4 regions of the Bradyrhizobium sp. sBnM-33 genome follow, and region 3 is predicted to be linked to each of the others. Evidence: predicted binding sites of a transcription regulator. Region 3 holds the regulator's gene; each other region holds the start of a gene.

Region 1 (5,455 bases), 4.1 Mb from region 3:
AAAGCATTCCTTGGTCGGTCAGTGGCGAACATAGTCTATTTCGCCAACTCCTTCAGGCCCAGCCGGATCAATTGCGCGGTCTCGGCTTTCTCGCCTGCGCTGCGCGACGCCGCAGCAATTGCGGCGGCGGCCTGGGGCTGGCCGTAGCCGAGATTGACCAAAGCCGAGATCGCGTCGGTGACCGGGCGCGGCGCGCGGTCGCTGTCGACCGCGCCGGCGAGATGCACCACGGCCGGATCGACATTGGCAAACGCCGGCGCCTTGTCCTTCAATTCAGACACGATGCGCTCGGCGACCTTTGGCCCGACACCGGGCGTGCGCGATACTGCGGCCTTGTCGCGCAGCGCGATGGCGTTGGCGAGTTCGGCGGGCGGCAGCGTCGAGAGCACCGCCAGCGCGACTTTGGCGCCGACGCCCTGCACGGTCTGCAGCAGGCGAAACCACTCGCGCTCCGTGTCGGTGCGGAAGCCGAACAGCTTTATCTGGTCTTCGCGGACATAGGTCTCGATCGACAACACCGCGGCCTCGCCAGGCGACGGCAGCGCCTGCAGCGTCCGCGACGAGCAATGCACCTGATAGCCAACGCCACCAACGTCGAGGATCACGTAATCCTCGCCGTAGGAATCGATCAGGCCTTTGAGCTTGCCGATCATCTTGAAAACCGGGATTCGATGCCGGCGACGGCGGCTCCAACATCAGTGAGGGACGCAGCGGCGGACGGGTTCCCTCCCCCCTCGTGTCCGCCGAAGCCTAGGCGAAGGCGGATGCGGGGGAGGGTTAGGGAGAGGGGTGCCGCTTGTTCGATTGCCTGACCTATAGCAAGAAGGACTTCCTCATCGATTATCTCGGCAAGTTCGTTGATCGACTGCCGTCGCATTTCTTCGATCGGAGCCCGGGGCTTACCCCTCTCCCCGACCCTCCCCCGCAAGGGGGGAGGGAGCCCGACCAGCGTGCTCTCCTCACTTGGCATTACGCGGCGGCAGTTCATCATGCGCTCGCCACTTTCAGCCGCATTGCCGCGCTCTGGCGGTGATGGGCATGCGTGATGGCAATCGCCAGCGCATCGGCGGCGTCGGCGGATTTGGGCTCGGCCTTCGGCAGCAGTATTTTCAGCATCACCGCGATCTGGTTCTTATCGGCGTGGCCGGCACCGACCACGGTCTTCTTCACTTGATTGGGCGCATATTCCGCAACGGATATGCCAAACATCGCGGGCGCCAGCATGGCGACGCCGCGGGCCTGGCCGAGCTTCAGCGTCGCGACGCCGTCCTTGTTCACAAAGGTCTGCTCCACCGCGGCTTCCGCTGGCCTGAAATCGCCGAGCACGGCGGCGAGCCCCTCATGGATCGCGAGCAGGCGGCTCGCTATAGGCAGATTATCCAGCGGCTCCACCGAGCCGCAGCCGACGAAGACGAGCCGGTTGCCCTCGGTCTCGATCACGCCCCAGCCAGTGCGGCGCAGGCCGGGGTCGATGCCGATAATCCGGACAGGATGGCGAATCGGTGGGGATGTCATGGCGTAGTGATAACGCCAGAGGCGGATGAACGAAACATAAAGAGAACGGAAATCCCCTGCCGGCTCGTCGCCCCTTGCTCCTCTTGTCATCCCCGCGGAAGGCGGGATCCAGTACGCCGCGGCGTCTGGTGCGATCACCACGGCCTCTGGAATACTGGATCGCCCGGTCAAGCCGGGCGACGACAGCGGCGTGAGAGGCGGGATTGCAGCCGCTACCCGCCCATCTTGGCGACCAGCGCGTCGGAGACCTCGAAATTGGCGTAGACGTTCTGCACGTCGTCGTGCTCGTTCAACAGGTCCATTAGCTTCAACAGCTTCTCGCCGGTCTCGTCGTCCACCGCGACCGTGTTTTGCGGCTTCCAGGTCAGCGCTGCCTTGCGGGCTTCGCCGAACTTGGCTTCCAGCGCTTTCGCAACCTCGCGGAAGGTTTCCTGTGAGGCGTAGATCTCGTGGCCGCTTTCGCTTGAGACCACGTCGTCGGCGCCGGCCTCGATCGCGGCTTCCAGCATCGCGTCATCGGAGGCTTTGCCGGCGTCATATTCGATGATGCCGGTGCGGTCGAACATGAAGGCGACCGAGCCGGTTTCGCCCAGATTGCCACCGGATTTGGTGAAGTAGGAGCGGATATCGGAGGCGGCGCGGTTGCGGTTGTCCGTCAGCGCCTCGACGATGATAGCGACGCCGCCGGGGCCGTAGCCCTCGTAGCGGATCTCGTCATAACTCTCGCTCTCGCCGCCGATCGCCTTCTTGATGGCGCGCTCGATATTGTCCTTCGGCATGTTCTCCTGGCGCGCCGCGATCACCGCCGCGCGCAGCCGGGGGTTCATGGCGGGGTCCGGGGTTCCCAGCTTGGCGGCAACGGTGATTTCGCGCGCGAGCTTGCTGAACAGCTTGGATTTCTGGGCATCCTGCCGGCCCTTGCGGTGCATGATGTTCTTGAATTGGGAATGGCCGGCCATGCGAGGTCTCTTGGATTCGTCCCGGGAATGTGGGGTGAAGCGCGGCCTTATAGGCCGGCAATCGGCTGAAATCAAAGATTTACGGCCGATTCGGCTACTAAAGTAGTGCGCGCCTACGGGAAAAACAGGCAGCTGTTAACCATGACTTCATGCTCGGATGAGAGGATTTCGCACCTGTCCTCAACTTTTGAGAGACCCATGGCCTTCGGTTTGTTCAAAAAGCAGGTGGCGGAACCGACTTTGCCTGCCGTCCAGCCCAAGGCTCAAACGGCGGTTCAGCCGGCCGCCGTGGCGGAGGCCGTTTCGGGCGATGGCGAGTCGGCCAAGGCCATTCTCGAACTTCTGGAACTCGAACTCGGCGCGATGATCCGCCAGCTCGAGCGCGCGGCCAATTCGGTCGCCGGCGGCGCCGAGGCGACGGCTGCGACGCTATCCACGATCCGCCAGCGCACCGATGCTCTGACGAGCCGCACCAGCGCTGCACAGGGCACCGCGACGACTTTTTCATACGCCGCAGACAAGTTCACCCAATCGGCGCAAGGGATCGGCTCCCAGGTGCGCGACGCTGGCAAGCTCGCCGACCAGGCCAGTGAGGCCGCCCGCGAAGCCAGCGTCAATGTCGACCGCCTGAGGGAATCGTCGGCCGCGATCGGCAACGTCGTCAACCTGATCGCGCAGATCGCGCGGCAGACCACGCTCTTGGCGCTCAATTCCACCATCGAGGCCGCACGCGCCGGCGAGGCCGGGCGCGGTTTTGCCGTCGTCGCCACCGAAGTGAAGGCGCTCGCGGTGCAGACCCAGAACGCGACCGAGGAAATCACCAAGAAGATCGAGGCGCTGCAGCGGGATGCCGCGGGCTCGGTCGACGCCGTGCATCGCATCACCCAGGCGATCGAGGCGATCCGTCCGGTGTTCGAGAACGTCAACGGCGCGGTTGCCGAGCAGAACGCGACCACTGGCGAGATGGCCGACAATGCGGCCTCCGCCTCAAGCTTCATCGCTTCCGTCGGCGCCAGCGCTACCGAAATCGACAGCGCGACCAAGGAGGCCGAGGTCCATGGCGAAAGCGTCGCCAAGGCCGGACGGGCCGTCACCGCATTTGCGCAGAAGCTCAAGGCGCGTTGCGCGGTGCTGTTGCGGCAAGGAGAAAAGGAAGGCGAGCGCACGGGGCGCCGCGAACAGCAAAAGCTGCCCTGCAGCCTCAAGATCGAAATCCAGACGCCGCGCGGCGTGATTTCGGCACCGGTCTATGAGATTTCGATCGACGGCATCCTGGTCAGCGGCCCGGACGCCGAAAGGCTCGCGCAGGGCCAGAGTTTTGATGCGACGCTGCAGGACATCGGCGCCTGCCGCATTCGCATCGGCGAGCGCTCGAAGGCCGGCACGCAGGCCCGATTCGAGCGGACGAATGCCGCGCTGACCGAGAAGATCGAAGACAAGCTGTGGTCGATCCAGGATGACAACACCGAGGCGGTGACCCGCGCGATGGAAGCCGGCGCGGCGCTGAAGAAGATTTTCGAGAACGCTATCGATAGCGGCGCGATCTCGATGGAAGAGATGTTCGATACCAATTATGTCGAGATAGCCGGCACCAACCCGGTGCAATATCGCACCAGGATCCTGGATTGGGCCGATCGAGCGTTGCCGGCGTTCCAGGAAGCGTTCCTCGCCAAGGATCCGCGGATGGCGTTCTGCGCCATGATCGACACCAACGGCTATTTGCCGGTGCATAACAAAATCTATTCGCACCCGCAGCGGCCGGGCGACGTCGCCTGGAACACCGCCAACAGCCGCAACCGCCGCATCTTCAACGATCCGGCCGGGCTTGCCGCAGGACGCAATCAGCGCGCCTATCTGATCCAGAGCTACGCCCGTGACATGGGCAACGGCAAAATGGTGATGATGCGCGAGATCGACGTGCCGATCCGCGTCAAAGGCCGCCACTGGGGCGGCTTCCGCACGGCCTACCGGCTGTAACCCCACTCACCCTCACCGCGCATGTTGCATCATTGCGTCCGTCGCTTCGCGTGATTGCGCGGATGGCTGCCTGAAAGACCTGCCGCGGAGCGGATGCGCCTATCGCGCTTTCACCCTGAACCTTCCTTGTTCGAACTCGTTATAGGGCAGGCTTGGAACCGCGGCTGACGGGCTCCCTCAGCGCGCCAAATCAAGCAGGCTGGATCATCCCCGCGCAGCATCCTCGCGCACCAGCCAAAGGCAGGCGGAGATCAGCAGGCGGAGGTCAAAATGGCCCGATCTGGCACAGCAAAGCGTGCGGCGCGGACGGTCACCGTGCCGGACAAAATTCCGATCAGGCTGACCGTCAACGGCAACCGTATGGAACTGACGGTCGCCCCGTGGACGACGCTGCTGGACGCGCTACGCGATCACCTCGACCTGACGGGCACCAAGAAGGGCTGCGACCACGGACAATGCGGCGCGTGCACCGTTCTGGTCGACGGGCGGCGGATTAACTCCTGCCTGACGCTGGCGGTGATGCAACAAGGCGCCGAAATCGTCACCATCGAGGGCCTTGCGCGCGACGGTGAGCTGCATCCGCTTCAGCAGGCCTTCATCGATCACGATGCATTTCAGTGCGGCTACTGCACGTCGGGCCAGATCTGCTCCGCCGCCGGGCTGATCGCCGAGGGCAAGGCAAAAACGGCCGACGAGATTCGCGAACTCATGAGCGGCAATATCTGCCGTTGCGGCGCCTATCCGAACATCGTGGCGGCGATCCAGCAGGCGATGGAGCGATCATGACCCCATTCCAGTATGCGCGCGCCAACGACGTCGCCGATGCCATCAAGCAGATTGCCACGGACCCTTCCGCAAAATTCATCGCCGGCGGCACCAATCTGATCGACCTGATCAAATATGACGTCGAGGGACCGAGCCGGCTGGTCGATATTTCGCACCTGCCGCTCAGGAGCGTCGAGCCAACCTCCGCCGGCGGTGTTCTGATCGGCGCGATGGTGCCG
Region 2 (5,455 bases), 3.8 Mb from region 3:
TGCGCTTCACGAGCTTGCGCCTTGCGTTTTCTAGAAGGTCAGTTGAACCAGCTTGCCACTTACTCAATTCTGCCGGAGTTGGAGCGGAAATTTCCAACGCGACTTGGGTGAGGGCGGTCATGCCCGCGGCAATGGCACTCGGTGCGAAAGACTTCTGATCGTCGATCCCAACGTCAAATTCGTTGTCTAAATGGGCGCAGCTCAACATCCGTATTTGTAGGGTTTTATCTGCGCAGTGAAGATTTACTTCTTTGCTATCGTGCAATGGCACGAGCAGGCGCCAATGCTTTACCCCCTTTCCCAAGAAAAGTTTTTTGATTTCGTTTTCGTTCTTAACGAACTTTCCGGTGTCTATCGTGATCTTCCTTTTTTGCCGCTCAGCTCGAGTAGAGATGTCGATAGGCTCGACAACGGCGTAGCACTGGTAAGCGACAGCCTCCGATGTGCAGTAATAATCTATTCCAAAATCGCCTTTATGAGCGGCAGGAATTTTGTGAACGTTCAGGACACCATGCCTATTCTGCAACAGGCTGAGCGCGAATGCTTCCCACTCATCCGGATTCCAAACCTGAATCGCACTGACCACGCGATCTTCCCCCCCGACCCGATGTGAAAGCTTCGTATAAATCACTAGAAGGACTCAACCGAGCCGAGCGTCTAATGGCGGAAACCCGCACAGCAACAAAAACGACCGGGTCTTCCGACCCGGCCGTTTCAAACTCCGATCCGCCGATTTAAGCTTCGCTCAGCTCGCCTTCTTCACGAACGCGGGCTTGCCGACCTTCTTCTCGATCGCGCGCTTCAGATCGAGCGCGCGGGGGGAGAGCACGTCGGCCTTGGCCTTCAACAAATACTTATCGAGGCCGCCATTGTGGTCGACGCTCTTCAGCGCATTGGTCGAGACGCGCAGGCGCACGTTGCGGGCGAGCGCGTCCGAGATGAAGGTGACGTTGACTAGGTTCGGCAGGAAGCGCCGCTTGGTCTTGATGTTCGAGTGGCTCACCTTGTGGCCCACTTGGGGGCCCTTGGCCGTCAGTTCGCAGCGCCGGGACATTTCGAAAAATCCTCTTCCATCCCCGCCATAGCCGAGCCGCTTCTCGCAGGCGCCCGCGGGGGTCCAAAATCGCGTCCATTTCCAGGAACCGCGGACGTATAGGGGGAGACGGCCACGCGGTCAAGGTTCTTCGGAGCTTGGAAGCCCCGTGCCGGGGTTCCAAGCCTCTGATATTGTTGACGCGTTTTCTTCACGCGAACCGGAAATCCACTTCGCTTGAAAACGCTATGTCGCGCCCCGCGAAATCGGCCCGTTTCTAAGGGGTTCCAGCCACTTAAGCCATCATATAAAGGGCGCAATCCGCGCCGACATCATGGCTTTCGCTTAAGAAAGACTTTGGCTTCCCGCGAGCCGCGGGCGGCGATGAAAGGTCCCTAGGAAGCGTGGTTTCGCGACCCGCGTTGTTTGCCGGATATTTTTGCCTAAATGAACATCAGCTCGCGCCGATCCCGGGATTTTCCATTCGTGACTGCCAGATGCGCCGTTTCGCGCCAAACCCTCTCCATAAGGCTCGGCCTCGCCATCGGCCTGTGCGCCGCCGCCTGGGGCTTACTCGCGCCGCAGGCCGCTTCCGCGCAGGGGCGGCTGGATGCGCATTATGAGGCGACGCTGGCGGGCATCCCCGTCGGCAAGGGAAGCTGGACCATCGAAATCGGCGACGACGTGTTCTCGGCCTCCGCGCAAGGCGGCACCGCCGGCCTGTTGAAGGCGTTTTCCGGCGGCGCCGGCTCCGGCGCCAGCCAGGGCCGCGTCATCAACGGTGCGCTGGTGGCGAACGCCTATACCGCGACCACCACCACGCAGAAGAAATCCGAGACCATCCGCCTCGTGCTGGCCAATGGCAATGTGAAGGATTTTTCGATCGACCCGGTGCCGCCGGTCGATCCTGATAGAATCGTCGTCACCGACGCGCACCGCAAAAGCGTGCTCGATCCCATGACCGGCTCGATGCTGCGCGTGCCTGGTAATGGCGAGGTGCTGGCGCCGGATTCCTGCCGCACCGGCGCGGGGATCTTTGATGGCCGCCTGCGCTACGATCTCAAGCTTGACTACAAGCGCATGGAAACGGTGAAGGCCGAAAAGGGCTATCACGGGCCGGCGCTGGTCTGCGCGATCTATTTTAACCCGGTCGCGGGCTACATCCCCGATCGCCCCGTGATCAAATATCTCGCCGCCGAGCGAAAGATGGAGATCACCTTCGTGCCGATCGCCGGCACGCGCGTCCTGGTTCCGTTCCGCATGACGATCCCGACGCCGTTTGGCCTGGCGATGCTGGAAGCGACGTCGTTCGTGACGACAGCGATGCCGCCACGGGTGGCGAAGACGAATTGAGGCTTTGAAGTCACCTCGCCCCGCTCTTCGCGGGGAGAGGTCGGATTGCGCAGCAATCCGGGTGAGGGGCTGTCTCCACAGCGGGACTCGCGGAGACAGCCCCTCACCCCGACCCTCTCCCCGCGAAGAGCGGGGCGAGGGAGCGGAGAGAGCCGGCCGAACGTTGCGATGATGATGATTAAGTGAGGGACGAAGACTCTATCGCTCCCTCCCCCCTTGCGGGGGAGGGCTGGGGAGAGGGGTAAGCCACACAACGAGCTCTGCCCGTGAAACCCCTCTCCCTAACCCTCCCCCGCAAGGGGGGAGGGAACATAGCTTCGTTTGTGGGTGGCACCGGTGCCAGTGAAGCGACATGAGTAGCAGCATGAATCATGTTGACTCTTCCCCGCTTCTGATTCGACTCCGTCGCCTCGTTCTTTTTAAGAAATTAGTCCCGAAACCGTCGCTTGTGGACCCGCTGTAAACTTGATCTAGTGCCGCCGGGTGCGCTTCAGCGCGAGATGTTGCGGTGAACGTATCGGGTCCCGGGAGGAGTCAGCGATTCGGACGCGATTCGTTCCAGACTCGTTCCAGAGCTTAAGCCGCGACCGCATCACCGTCGCAAAGTGAAACAGAATCGGCGCAGCTGGTGCCAAACGAAAGAGAAACTCCGCGTTTTCCGTCATTGCGAGGAGCGAAGCGACGAAGCAATCCATACCTCCACACGTGGCGCTATGGATTGATTCGCGGAGTTCATCATCGGGCGGCGCTTTTGCGCCGACCCGTTGGCTCGCAATGACGGGGTGAGCGCTCGCACTTAAATAAGAAACACCTGCACAGAATGGCTTTCTCTCCTTCTACGTTCACAACCGAACGCGCGCGCGGCGCGGGCGTTACTGCCGTGCTCGGGCCGACCAACACCGGCAAGACGCATCTGGCGATCGAGCGCATGCTGGGGCATTCGTCGGGCGTGATCGGCCTGCCGCTGCGGCTCCTGGCGCGCGAGGTCTACAACAAGATCGCGGCTCGGGCGGGGAGCGAAGCCGTCGCGCTCGTCACCGGTGAAGAGAAGATCAAGCCGAAGAATCCGCGCTACTGGGTTTCCACCGTCGAAGCGATGCCGCGCGACCTCGACGTGAGTTTTCTGGCCGTCGACGAAATCCAGATCGCGGCCGATCTCGAGCGCGGGCATGTCTTCACCGACCGCATCCTGCATCGCCGCGGTCGCGACGAGACGCTGCTCTTGGGCGCGGCCACCATGCGGCCGATCATCGAGCGGCTGCTGCCGGGCGCCTCCATCGTCACGCGCCCCAGGCTCTCGCAGCTTGAATTCGCCGGCGACCGCAAGATCACGCGCCAGCCGCGCCGCACCGCGATCGTCGCGTTCTCGGCCGATGAGGTCTACGCGATCGCCGAGCTGATCCGTCGCCAGCATGGCGGCGCGGCGGTCGTGCTCGGCTCGCTCAGCCCACGCACGAGGAACGCGCAAGTCGCGATGTTCCAGAACGGCGACGTCGATTATCTCGTCGCCACCGATGCTGTGGGCATGGGGCTGAACCTCGACGTCGATCACGTCGCGTTCGCCTCCGACCGCAAGTATGACGGCTATCAGTTCCGCAGGCTCAATCCGGCCGAATTCGCGCAGATCGCGGGCCGCGCCGGGCGCGCGACGCGCAACGGCACCTTCGGCACCACGGGCCGCTGTGCACCGTTCGAGCCGGAACTGGTGAACGCGCTGCAGAACCACACGTTCGATACTGTCAAAATGCTGCAATGGCGGAATTCGAAGCTTGATTTCTCCTCGCTCGGCGCGCTGCAGGTGTCGCTGGCGCTGCCGCCGGGCCACGACGCGCTGACCCGCGCGCCGATTGCCGAAGATTTGCGCGTGCTCGATCATGCGGCGCGCGATGGCGAGGTGAGGGAGATGGCCCACGGCGCATCAGCCGTGGAACGGCTGTGGGACGCCTGCCAGATCCCGGATTACCGCAAGATCGCGCCCGCTGCCCACGCCGAGCTCGTGACCACGCTTTATGCGTTCCTGATGCAGAAGGGTCGGATACCCGACGCATGGTTCGCCGCCCAGGTCGACCAGGCCGACCACGTTACCGGCGATATCGACACGCTGTCGGGCCGGATTGCGCAAATCCGCACCTGGACCTTCGTCGCCAACCGGCCGGACTGGCTGTCCGACCCCGACCACTGGCAGGGGATCACCCGTGAGGTGGAAAATAAATTATCCGATGCGCTGCATGAACGCCTTACGGAGCGTTTCGTTGACCGACGGACCAGTGTATTGATGCGCCGCCTGCGGGAGAACTCAGTTTTGAATACGGAAATTGGCAAGACCGGCGAAGTGATTGTGGAAGGCCACGCGATCGGCCGGCTCGATGGATTTACCTTCGCGCCCGATGCGGCGGAGGCCGGCTCGGATGCGAAAGCGCTGCAGGCCGCCGCCCAGCAGGTACTGGCGAGCGAGATCGACGCGCGTGCCGGCAAGCTTAGCGCCGCGCCCGACGACCAGTTCGTGCTGACCTCCGACGGCACCATCCGCTGGACTGGCGATGCGGTGGCAAAGCTCGTCGCCGCCGACGACGCGCTGCATCCGCGCATCCGCATCATTGCCGACGAGCGGCTGTCCGGCGCGTCGCGCGAGGCCGTGCAGGCGCGGCTCGATCTGTGGCTGAAGACGCATATCGAAAAGCTGTTGGGGCCGCTGTTCGGCCTGTCCAAGGCCGAGGACATCACCGGCATTGCGCGCGGCATCGCGTTCCAGCTCGTCGAAGCGCTCGGCGTGCTCGAGCGGAGCAAGATCGCCAGCGAGATGAAGGATCTCGACCAGGCTTCGCGCGCGACGCTGCGCAAGTACGGCGTGCGGTTCGGCGCCTATCACATCTATTTCCCGGCGCTGTTAAAGCCTGCGGCGCGCGCGCTGGCCTCGCTGCTGTGGGCCGAGAAGCAGGACAACGTCGATATGTCGGCGCTGTCGGGCGCACAGCATCTGGCGAGCTCGGGGCGCACCTCGTTCCCGGTCGACAAGGCGCTGCCGCGCGATGCCTATCGCGTGCTCGGCTACCGCCAGTGCGGCGAGCG
Region 3 (5,455 bases):
TTTAGATGATTACCCCGTCATTGCGAGCGAAGCGAAGCAATCCATGGCCAGGAAGGAAGTGTGGATTGCTTCGTCCCGCTGCTCCTCGCAATGACGTCGAAGCAGGAGTGCCAGCGTGGCCTTGATGCCGGTTGCCGATGCGCTTGCCGCGATCCTTGCCGGCGCAGCGCCGCTACCCGAAGAAATGGTGGCGCTCGACGAAGCGTATCGCCGCATTCTCGCACGCGACGTCGCCGCGCGGCGGACGCAGCCGCCGCAGGCGATGTCGGCGATGGACGGCTATGCGGTGCGCGCGGCCGACGCCGCCGATGTCGGCGCACGGCTGAAGGTGATCGGCGAGGTCGCCGCCGGCCGCCCGTTCGAGCGGAAGGTAGGCCCGGGCGAAGCGGTGCGGATCTTTACCGGCGGCGTGATCCCCGATGGCGCAGACGCCGTCGTCATCCAGGAAGACGCTGCCATCGAGGGCGATCATATCACCATCACGGAAGCTGCCGTTCCGGGGCGGCATATCCGCCCCGCGGGCGTTGATTTCCGCGAAGGCGACGTCCTCCTCAAACGCGGGCGCCGCCTCACCGACCGCGATCTCTCGCTCGCCGCCGGCATGAACTACCCGGAGCTTGCGGTGCACCGCCGCCCGAAAGTGGCGATGCTGGCGACCGGCGACGAACTGGTGATGCCAGGCGCAACCCCCAGCCCCGGCCAGATCGTCTATTCCAACGGCTACGGCTTGCGGGCGCTGGCGCGAGCCGAGGGCGCAGAAATCATCGACCTCGGGATCGCCGCCGACACCGTCGCCGCCACCACGGAAGGCATCCGCCGTGCCCGCAACGCCGACGCGGACGTCCTGATCACCGTGGGCGGCGCCTCGGTCGGCGACCACGACCTCGTCAAGCGGTCGCTGGAGGCCGAGGGCGTCGCCATGGCGTTCTGGCGGATTGCGATGCGGCCAGGCAAGCCGATGATGCACGGCAGGTTGGGCGCGATGCGGGTGATCGGCCTGCCCGGCAACCCCGTCTCCTCCTATGTCTGCGGCTTCCTGTTTCTGGTGCCGCTGATTCGCGCCTTATCAGGCCGCGACCACGTCCATCATCCGCGCGAAAACGCCCTGCTCGGCTGCGATCTCGCCGCCAACGACCAGCGCGAAGACTATCTTCGCGCTCGCCTCGAAGCGCGCGACGACGGCACGCTGGTCGCCGTGCCGGTGAACCATCAGGACTCGTCACTATCAGGGAATCTCGCTGCGGCACGGGCACTTGTGATACGTCCGCCGTTCGCGCCGGCTGCCGCAAAGGGATCGCGTTGCGAGTTGCTCCGGCTGCCGGAATGACGCCTGAACGGCGTTCCAACAGCACCTTGAACCGGAACCGCAATGCGTTCACCTGAAATTAAATGGTTGCGGAACACATATCGAACATATAGTGTCCGTTCATGATTTGTTTCGACTGCTAGTGTCTTTGGTTGAGAGTTTGGGGACTCCACGATCTGGGCGCTAAAGATTCGGAACGAGACGACGCCAACCGGGGGATTGCTCGCGATGCTTACGCGCAAACAGTATGAACTTCTGCGTTTCATCAATGAACGGCTGAAAGAGGCCGGCGTGCCGCCCTCGTTCGACGAGATGAAGGACGCGCTCGATCTGCGCTCGAAATCCGGAATCCACCGCCTCATCACGGCGTTGGAGGAGCGCGGCTTCATCCGCCGCCTGCCCAACCGCGCCCGCGCCATCGAAGTCATCAAGCTGCCCGAGCTCGCAGCCGCCGCCAACGGCCGCCGCGGCTTCACGCCGAGCGTCATCGAGGGCACGCTCGGCAAGCGCACGGTGAGCGCGCCGGCCGCCGAGGACGACGGCAATCGCCCGGTCGCCGTGCCTGTCATGGGCCGGATCGCCGCCGGTACGCCGATCGAGGCGCTACAGACCCGCAGCCACACCATCAGTGTGCCGCCGGACATGCTCGGCTCCGGCGAGCATTACGCGCTCGAAGTGCGCGGCGATTCCATGGTGGATGCCGGTATCCTCGACGGCGACATGGCGTTGATCCAGCGCAACGAGACCGCCGACACCGGTGATATCGTGGTGGCGTTGATCGACGAGGAAGAGGCCACTCTGAAGCGCTTCCGCCGCCGCGGCGCCTCGATTGCGCTCGAGCCGGCAAACGCCGCCTATGAAGTCCGCATCCTGCCGCCGAACCGGGTCCGGATTCAGGGCAAGCTGATCGGGCTGTACCGCAAATACTGACCCGTTATGCGCTCCGGCGCCGTGACGAAAGCCAGCCCCGGCCCTCGGCCGGGGTTTTTTGTTGCGCATGTGGAACTAAGGCACGTTAGCGCGTTTGTGAATGTGGCGCAGTGCGCCAGTCGCAGAATTGCCCAGAAAGAAGAAAAGGCTCTGCGCCATGTCCACTCTGATAGAGGCCTGTGCCTCCTTCTAGACACGGGTCAGCTATCTCAAACGAGGGAGCCATCCGATGTGTGACTATAGCCTGCATGCTGTGGCTACGCGGCCTGCCCAGGTCGGCGAGACGCTGATCACCACGACATTCCGCGGTACATCGACCCGCGGCTTTGCGTCGGAACGCGAGCCTGCAGTGGCGGTCTGCATGCTTCCCGGCACCGAACTGGCGTTCGCTGAGGACGTCAAATACGATAACCGGTGGATCTGGACTCGAACCACCGACTGGCGGGTCGGCAAGTTCAATCAAATCGACCCCCATATATCCGACCGTCATCATGACGCGATCGAATTCCCCGATGGAAGCCATGTGCTGGTGACGCAGCTTTGCGAAGGCCAGCGTGCGACCGTGCTGCAATTGCCGGTGGTCCAGACCGGTGGCGAGCGTGCGCCAAAGGTAACGGAAGCACCTCCGGCCGAATCGATCGTGACCGGATAAACGCCCACGCGCATACGATCCGCCGGTCCAGGCCGGCGGATCGTGGTGGTACATTTTTCAGAACTCGGCACCGCAGGGGGCAGTCGGTGGTCAACAAGGTTACGTGGCAAAAAGCCGGGCGCGTCACCGAGCCTGGGCGGTACATGTTCAGGTACGGCTGGCTCACCATCACGGCGGAAGATCTCGCAATCTGGCAGCAATTCCCCGACGCATCGTTCACGCTGGTCGCTCTGCCGTCGGCGCCTGATGCCCCGGAGGAATTCCACCTCGGTGCATTCGAAATACCAGCCAAACCCACGGTCGACGAGCACTGACGCTCGTCTACTCCTCCGCCTGAAGATCTGCCTCGGCCGGCGTGGCATCGACCGCGCGGGGCGGCACAATGCGCGGCGCAAGAACGGTGGTGTCGACGACCTCGCTCTCGTCCGCTATGGCCGGCGACCACGGGCGGTCTACGCCCCTCGGCTTGACCGCGTCGACGACAAATCCCTCCCTGCTGCGCCGCAACGCCATCGCGCCCTGCCGCCGCAGCCGTTCAGCATCGATAACGGAAGCGCCGCAGGCTGCGGGCGCCTGCCGCAGCGTCACGATCAGCGCCGCGCGCTCGCAATCGTCCGCCAGCGCCTCGGGCCTGAAGGCCTGCGCGATCAGGCCGCCACCAGCGGATTGCACCACGCAGCCAAAATCGTCGCATGAAACGCCCGATGTGAGCGACGCGTCAGCCGCCGTCCGCGCGTCCGCATCCGCCGCCAGCCACTCCTTCAGCAGGAAGGCATCCCGGGACCCTTTGACCGCGTGCATCAGGTGCAACCGGCCATCCTGGCCGCGCACCCCGACATTGCGCCCGTCGGCGGAAATCAGGATGTCCGGCTGCGGCGCCCGCGCCGCCCACAATGCCGCTGCCAGCACCAGCGCCGCACCCGACCAGCGCAGCGGAGTGCGCAACAGGCCGAGCAGGATGATGCCGAGGCTTGCCGTAATCAGCGGGCCGATGCCGAAGGCCGGCACCCGGCCGACCGCACCGGGTAATGCCGCGACCCATTGCGTGACCACGATCATCCAGTCGATGCCGACGCCCATGACCGCCCAGAACGGGCGATCGAAGCCGAACGGCATCGCAACGAGGCCGAACAGGCCCGCCGGCATTACCAGTGCTGACACCACCGGCATCGCCGCGAGGTTGGCCAGCACGCCGTAAGGCGTGACCCGGTGAAAGTGAAAGGCCGCGTAAGGCGTGGTCGCAAGCCCCGCTATCAGTGAGGCCAGCAGCAGCATGGTGACTTCGCGGCCGCCCCACAGCGCCACGCGCGCGGTTGCGGTATGATCCGCTGTCGCGAACAGGCGCGGCATGCCGATCTGCACCAGCGCCACCAGCCCGAGCGTCGCCGCAAACGACATCTGAAAACTCGGATGCACCAGCGCTTCCGGCGCGACCGTGAGCACGATCAGAGCGGCGACCGCGAGCGTGCGAAACGTAATCGCGCGGCGATCGACCATGACGGCGATCAGCACCACGGCCGTCATGAAGAACGATCTTTGCGTCGCGACCTCGGCGCCGGACAGCAGCAAATAAAACGCGGCGGCAACGAGGCTGCTGCCGCCGACCACTTCTTGATCGCGTAGCCGACGGTGAGCACGGGAAACAGCGCCAATAGTGCCCGGACCGCGAAAAACACGACACCGGCGACGACGGCCATGTGATAGCCGGAGATCGACAGCACATGGCCGAGACCGGAGATGAACATCGCGTCGTTCACCGGCGGCGAAATCGCATCGCGCCGCCCGGTCAACAGAGCGGTCGCAATCGCGCGCTTGTCGCCCTCCAGCGTGGTCCTGATCCGCGCATCGATCGTATCGCGCAGGCCTTGCATGAATGCCGAATAGCGCAGGCGGAGCCCGCCGCCCGTGGCGGGCGGCGCGGCGATTTTGACCGCGCCCATCACGAAGCCGGAGGCGCCGATGCCGGCGAAAAACATGTCGCGGCTGAAATCGTAGCTGCCCGGCCGCACCGGCGAAAGCGGCGGCAACAGCCGCGCCTTCAGCTCGACGAAGCTCCCAACCGGCGGCGCCGTGCCCTTCTTTACCGAGAGCCGTACGCGCTCCAGCTTCGTCGTTCCGCGCGCGCTTTCCATGGTGACGACGCGAAGGACAAAACGGTCGGTGCGCTCGCGAATGTCGCGCGTCTCGACAAAACCCGTCAGCGACACCGAAAACATCGGCCGCGCCAGCACGCCATGCGCGATGCGCGCGGTCTTCCAGGTCGCGACCGCAAAGCCCGCGGCGACCGCCGCGATCATTACCGCGGCGGGAAAGAATTTCTGTCGCCGCAACAGAACCGCCACCGCGCACAGCGCGATCGCCACAGTGGCAGCCACCGACAGCACCGGCTCATGATCGGCGGCGAAGTAGAGGGCAATGCCGGTGCCGAATGCGACGGGTACCCACGGCAGCAAGCGGCCGGCACCAGCTTCCGCGCGCGCCCATGTCCGCAAGGTCTCGATCAGTGGCGGCCAGAAAGCCGGGCGCGACGGCGCAAGGCCGCCGATCGGCGCCGCAGCGCGCGGCGG
Region 4 (5,455 bases), 110 kb from region 3:
CCTGAGCACTTCATCCATATCGGCATTTCCAGACGCGTGGGAGACGCGCCACGTTGGGCGCGCATTGCCGGGCAAGAACCGGGATCAGGCGCCGATTAAAAGAATGCTGGAACATAGGAAGAACGGCAGGGAATTTCCAGTGCCGCGCGCGAATCATCAACGGATTGTTTGAACTGAGATCTTTCTGGCAGCAGCAGTCAGCAGTTGCGCTCGGAACTGCTCAAACAAAAAAGCCTCCGCTCCGGTTTGGCCGGAACGGAGGCTCCTGCAGCCTTAGCAGAAAGGCTTAGAAGTGATAGTTCACGCCGACCTGAACGCTGTTGAGATTGATCGTTCCGACCGGAACGCCGCCCGGGACAGTGCCGGCGAAGTAGGTCTGGCCTTCGAAGCTGCGATAGAGGTACTCGGCCTTGACCGACCATTTCGGTGCGAACATGACCTCGACACCAGCACCAACGGTCCAGCCGGAGTGAAATTGGCTGTCCGAGATGCTTACGCCGAGTGCCGTTGCAGTCAGGCGGTTATCAGACCATGCGTAGCCGCCGGTGCCGTAGATCAGGACCTGATCAAAGGCGTAGCCGACGCGGCCGCGAACGGTGCCCATCGAGCGAATAGTGTAGTCAACCGAAACGAGGCCGGGAATGCCCAGGGTCGCGCCCACGTCAGCCCAAGCGCCATCGGCTTCAACGCCCAGGACAACGTTGCCGGTCTGCCAATTGTAGCCGACAGTGCCGCCGGCGAAGCCGCCGCTGAGCGTACCCAAGCCATCGGAGTTTTCCTGCGCGTAACCGCCCATCGCACCGATGTAGAATCCGGTCCAGTTGTTGATCGCGATCGCTGCGGCGGGCGCCTTGGTGTAGGGCCTGGCAGCAAGATCGGCGGCCATCGCGGGCGCCATCCCAAGCGCGATCAGGCCAGTGGTGGTCAGCAGAATCTTCTTCACTTTCTTTTCCTTTCGCGGCTCCAAGCAACTTTCCTCAGCCGTCAATTCGAGGTTGCTGGGGCATATAGCGCAAAGTTCCCGCAAAATGCTGTCGCCGAAATACCACATTGGGTCCAAAACCGTGGAGAGAACAACCAGCGCGCGTGACAATTGCGTTGGGCTACAACCAAACAAAAAGGCCGGCGTGAAGCCGGCCTTTCCGTAGTCCCGCGCTGGCGTTGCGATCAGTACTTCGCGACGACCGGGCCACCCCAGCGATAGTTGACGCGAACGGTGACGATATCGACGTCCTGGCTGATCCGGTCGGTGCCGAAGAAGGCGCCGGTCGTGTCGACGAAGGTGTGGTCGCGGTCCTCCATGAACAGGTGATTGTATTCGACGCCGACCGACCAGTTCGGGGCGAAGCCGAATTCGATGCCCGCGCCGACCACGGCACCCCAACGGGTGTCGTCGCCGGTGGTGGCAACCAGGAGGCCCGTGGGAACATCAAAGATGCGGTAACGATCCGCGGTGACGGCCGCACCGCCCTTGACGTAGAACAGAACGTTGTTGGCGGCGTAACCGACCTGGCCCGTGATCAGGCCGAACGCATCGATGCGCGACTCGTTGCGGAGTGTCGGATCGATCAGGCTCACATTGCTGCCCTGGAAGTCGGCCCAGTTACCCTGGCCTTCAATACCGAACACCCAAGTGCCGGCCTGCCAGCGATAACCGATCTGACCACCGGCGGTGCCGCCGTCTGCGTCATGGCAACCCTCCGCGATGCTGCCGCCGGCGACCGGCAGGAAGTCCCAGCACTTGCGGCTCGTACCCCAGCCGCCGTTGGCACCGATGTAGAAGCCGGTCCAGTCATAGACAGCGGCGATCGGGGCTGGCGGCGCCTTGGTGTAAGGACGCGCAGCGAGGTCGGCCGCCGCCGCGGGTGCGGCGAACGCGATGAGAGCAACTGTAGCTAACAGATACTTCTTCATGATCTATCCCCAATTTTGTCCGCTTCCCGCTAGGCCTGAAGCGTTGTTGTGACGCGAGCACCCGCGCCGCTGGAGAATTCTATAGCGCGACTCGCGCAGAAATGGCGTGTCCCGGATGCAACAGGCGCCAGCCAAGTTTATGGAAGGAAGCTTATGATTTATCTGGTATAATTGGAACCGAGGCGGGAACTTTCGGGTTCCGTTTCGTCTCTTTCGGTTCCCCCGTGAGTTCCCGGGGGTCGCTCATAGATTGCAACGCCGCAGCAGGGCAGACGGGGGCTGTTTGTGGAACAAAGCTGGAACGCACACGTGGGCGATGCTATATGTGGATAACCGGCGACTTGCCGAGGGATCGCCAAGTCAGCGGGGCCTGTCAGTGTATAGGGTCCGGACGTCCGGGAGCGGACGCGGAAACGGACCAGCGACAGGTCAAGAACTGAAGACGGCCGGCACGGAAACGGGCCGAACCAGTGATTTTTGCCGGCGATATTGAGTGGAGAGCGGCGATGGCGGGAAGCGTGAACAAGGTGATTCTGGTCGGCAACCTCGGCAAGGATCCTGAAATCCGGCGGACACAGGATGGGCGGCCGATCGCCAATCTGAGCATCGCGACATCGGAGACCTGGCGCGACAAAGGCACCGGGGAGCGCAAGGAAAAGACCGAGTGGCACCGCGTGGTGATCTTCAACGAGGGGCTCTGCAAGGTAGCCGAACAATATCTGAAGAAAGGCGCCAAGGTTTACATCGAGGGCCAGTTGCAGACGCGCAAATGGACCGACCAGAGCGGCGTCGACAAATACTCGACCGAGGTCGTGCTGCAGGGCTTTAACTCGAACCTGACCATGCTCGACGGCCGCAGCGGCGGCGGGGGCGGCAGCTTCGGCTCCGATGATTCCGCTGATTTCGGCTCGAGCGGTCCGGCTAGCTCCGCGCCGCGGCGGGCGGTCGCGGCGGGCAGCCGCAACAGCGATATGGACGACGACATCCCGTTCTGAGGCGAAGGCCCTCCCTCGGCCGCATATCTTGCCGCAGCAACGAAGCCGTGATGGTCGGGATCGAACCAGGCCATGACGGAATCGTGCACCTTCAACCCGTTGGCAATTCTCGAAGCTGGCCGACAGCCGTTGATCCAGGCGGGCGCACGCTCAACTTGACAGTGTCAAGATATAACTTGACAATGGAAAGATTGATGCGAGCATGGGCCGCGTGACGCGAGGGCTCGTTTTGGCCGAGCCCGCAATGGCCCGGAGTTTCAGATGTCGCTTGCTCCGTTGCTGGATGCCGCGCCCGCCATACCGGTTCATGCCATGGCAGCGATGGCCGCGTTCGCCCTTGGCGTCGTACAGTTCGCTGCGCCGAAGGGGACCCTGCCGCACCGGACGGTCGGCTGGATCTGGGTCAGCCTGATGGCCATCGTCGCCGCCAGCTCGTTCTGGATCCACGAGATCCGCTTGCTCGGCCCCTGGAGCCCGATCCATCTGCTGTCGATCCTGGTTCTGGTGATGTTGCCGGTCGCGGTCATTGCCGCGCGCGGGCACAATGTGAGCCGTCACCGCAAGACCATGATCGGCATTTTTAGCGGAGGGTTGATCATCGCCGGGCTGTTCACGTTCCTGCCGGGCCGGATCATGCACGCGGTGGTTTTCGGCCCTTAGGCGAAGGCCAAAAACGCCGTCCCGGGCGGGGTCTCTTACGGTCCCCAAACGGCCGCTCGCGGAAGCTGCCGCCGAGCCCGTAAGTCCATGAAAAAACGAGCGGAAAAACAGCTCCGCCTGACAGCTTCGGGGTGGTTATCGGACCCTCGATGCGCTATATGATTCTTAGCTGAGAACTGACTGGATTCCCCTTTGTCCGACAACGAAGACGACAAGCCCGGCGAGCCGCCGGAGCACTCCGACATTCGCCCCGTTTCTATCCTCGACGAGATGAAACGCTCCTATCTCGATTACGCGATGAGCGTGATCGTGGCGCGGGCGCTGCCGGACGCGCGCGACGGACTCAAGCCCGTGCATCGCCGCATTCTCTACGCCATGCACGAAAACGGCTTCGAGTGGAACAAGCCGTATCGCAAATCGGCGCGCACGGTCGGCGACGTCATCGGTAAATACCACCCCCACGGTGACCAGTCTGTCTATGACGCGCTGGTACGCATGGCGCAGGAATTCTCCATGCGCGTGCCGCTGATCGACGGCCAAGGCAATTTCGGCTCGGTGGACGGCGATATGGCGGCGGCCATGCGCTACACCGAATCCCGCCTGACCAAGATCGCGCAGAGCCTGCTCGACGACATCGACAAGGACACCGTCGACTTCCAGCCGAACTACGACAGTTCCGAAAAAGAGCCGACGGTCCTGCCGGCGAAATTCCCGAACCTTCTGGTCAACGGCGCGGGCGGCATCGCGGTCGGCATGGCTACCAACATCCCGCCGCACAATCTCGGCGAAGTCATCGACGCCTGCGTGGCGCTGATCGACAATCCCGCGCTTGCCATCGACGATCTCATCAACATCGTGCCGGGCCCGGATTTCCCGACGGGGGGCATCATACTCGGACGCCAGGGCATCCGCTCGGCCTATCACCTCGGCCGCGGCTCGATCGTGATGCGCGGCAAGGTGACGATCGACACCATCCGCAAGGATCGCGAAGCGATCATCATCAGCGAAATTCCCTACCAGGTGAACAAGGCCACGATGGTCGAGCGCATCGCCGAACTGGTGCGCGAGAAGAAGATCGACGGTATTTCCGACCTGCGCGACGAATCCGACCGTGACGGATTCCGCGTCGTGGTCGAGCTGAAGCGCGATGCGGTGCCCGACGTGGTGCTGAACCAGCTCTATCGCTTCACGCCGCTGCAGACCAATTTCGGCGCCAACATGGTGGCGCTGGATGGCGGCCGGCCGCAGTTGATGAATTTGAAAGACCTGCTGACGCTGTTCATCGCGTTCCGCGAGCAGGTCGTTACCCGCCGCACCAAGTTCCTGCTCAACAGGGCGCGCGACCGCGCCCACATCCTGGTCGGGCTTGCGATTGCGGTTGCGAATATCGATGAGATCATTCGCGTGATCAGAACCTCGCCCGATCCGAACACCGCGCGCGACACGCTGATGTCGCGCGACTGGCCGGCCAAGGACGTTGAAGCGATGATCACGCTGATCGACGACCCCCGTCACCGGATGGCACCGGACGGCACTGCGCGGCTGTCGCTCGAGCAGGCCCGGGCTATTCTCGATCTCCGCCTGCAGCGCCTGACCGCGCTCGGCCGCGAGGAGATTTCCGAAGACCTCGACAAGCTCGCGGTTGAAATCGCCGACTATCTTGAAATTTTGCGTTCGCGCGCCCGCGTCCAGGCGATCATCAAGAACGAACTCGCCGAGGTGAAGAACGAGTTCGCGACCCCGCGGAAAACCGTGATCGTCGAGCAGGAAGGCGAGGTCGAGGACGAGGACCTGATCCAGCGCGAGGACATGGTGGTCACCGTCTCGCACGCCGGCTACGTCAAGCGCGTGCCGCTCTCGACCTATCGGGCGCAGCGGCGCGGCGG

Evidence for each region. Region 3 encodes LexA, which represses DNA repair genes until DNA is damaged. Its sites were predicted from a motif close to TGTTCNNNNTGTGTTCNG; they were not measured.
Region 1: the regulator LexA is predicted to act here: its motif matches at 1,546-1,563, upstream of ruvC (crossover junction endodeoxyribonuclease RuvC).
Region 2: the regulator LexA is predicted to act here: its motif matches at 2,941-2,958, upstream of RX328_RS42205 (helicase-related protein).
Region 4: the regulator LexA is predicted to act here: its motif matches at 2,201-2,218, upstream of RX328_RS24785 (single-stranded DNA-binding protein).

Annotation. Positions count from the first base shown of each region.
Region 1 is NZ_CP136624.1:1,068,357-1,073,811, reverse strand. Features, by position in the region: gene ruvA (Holliday junction branch migration protein RuvA) at 36-653, opposite strand; gene ruvC (crossover junction endodeoxyribonuclease RuvC) at 988-1,515, opposite strand; gene RX328_RS05020 (YebC/PmpR family DNA-binding transcriptional regulator) at 1,728-2,474, opposite strand; gene RX328_RS05015 (methyl-accepting chemotaxis protein) at 2,673-4,451, shown strand; gene RX328_RS05010 ((2Fe-2S)-binding protein) at 4,722-5,237, shown strand; gene RX328_RS05005 (FAD binding domain-containing protein) at 5,234-5,455, shown strand, end outside.
Region 2 is NZ_CP136624.1:8,959,433-8,964,887, reverse strand. Features, by position in the region: gene RX328_RS42220 (hypothetical protein) at 1-586, opposite strand, end outside; gene rpmB (50S ribosomal protein L28) at 746-1,054, opposite strand; gene RX328_RS42210 (DUF3108 domain-containing protein) at 1,481-2,386, shown strand; gene RX328_RS42205 (helicase-related protein) at 3,207-5,455, shown strand, end outside.
Region 3 is NZ_CP136624.1:5,194,285-5,199,739, reverse strand. Features, by position in the region: gene glp (gephyrin-like molybdotransferase Glp) at 116-1,327, shown strand; gene lexA (transcriptional repressor LexA) at 1,535-2,236, shown strand; gene RX328_RS24255 (hypothetical protein) at 2,466-2,888, shown strand; gene RX328_RS24250 (hypothetical protein) at 2,975-3,202, shown strand; partial or broken gene RX328_RS24245 (ComEC/Rec2 family competence protein) at 3,210-5,230, opposite strand.
Region 4 is NZ_CP136624.1:5,305,552-5,311,006, forward strand. Features, by position in the region: gene uvrA (excinuclease ABC subunit UvrA) at 1-18, opposite strand, end outside; gene RX328_RS24775 (outer membrane protein) at 287-943, opposite strand; gene RX328_RS24780 (outer membrane protein) at 1,168-1,914, opposite strand; gene RX328_RS24785 (single-stranded DNA-binding protein) at 2,421-2,909, shown strand; gene RX328_RS24790 (DUF2306 domain-containing protein) at 3,171-3,569, shown strand; gene gyrA (DNA gyrase subunit A) at 3,762-5,455, shown strand, end outside.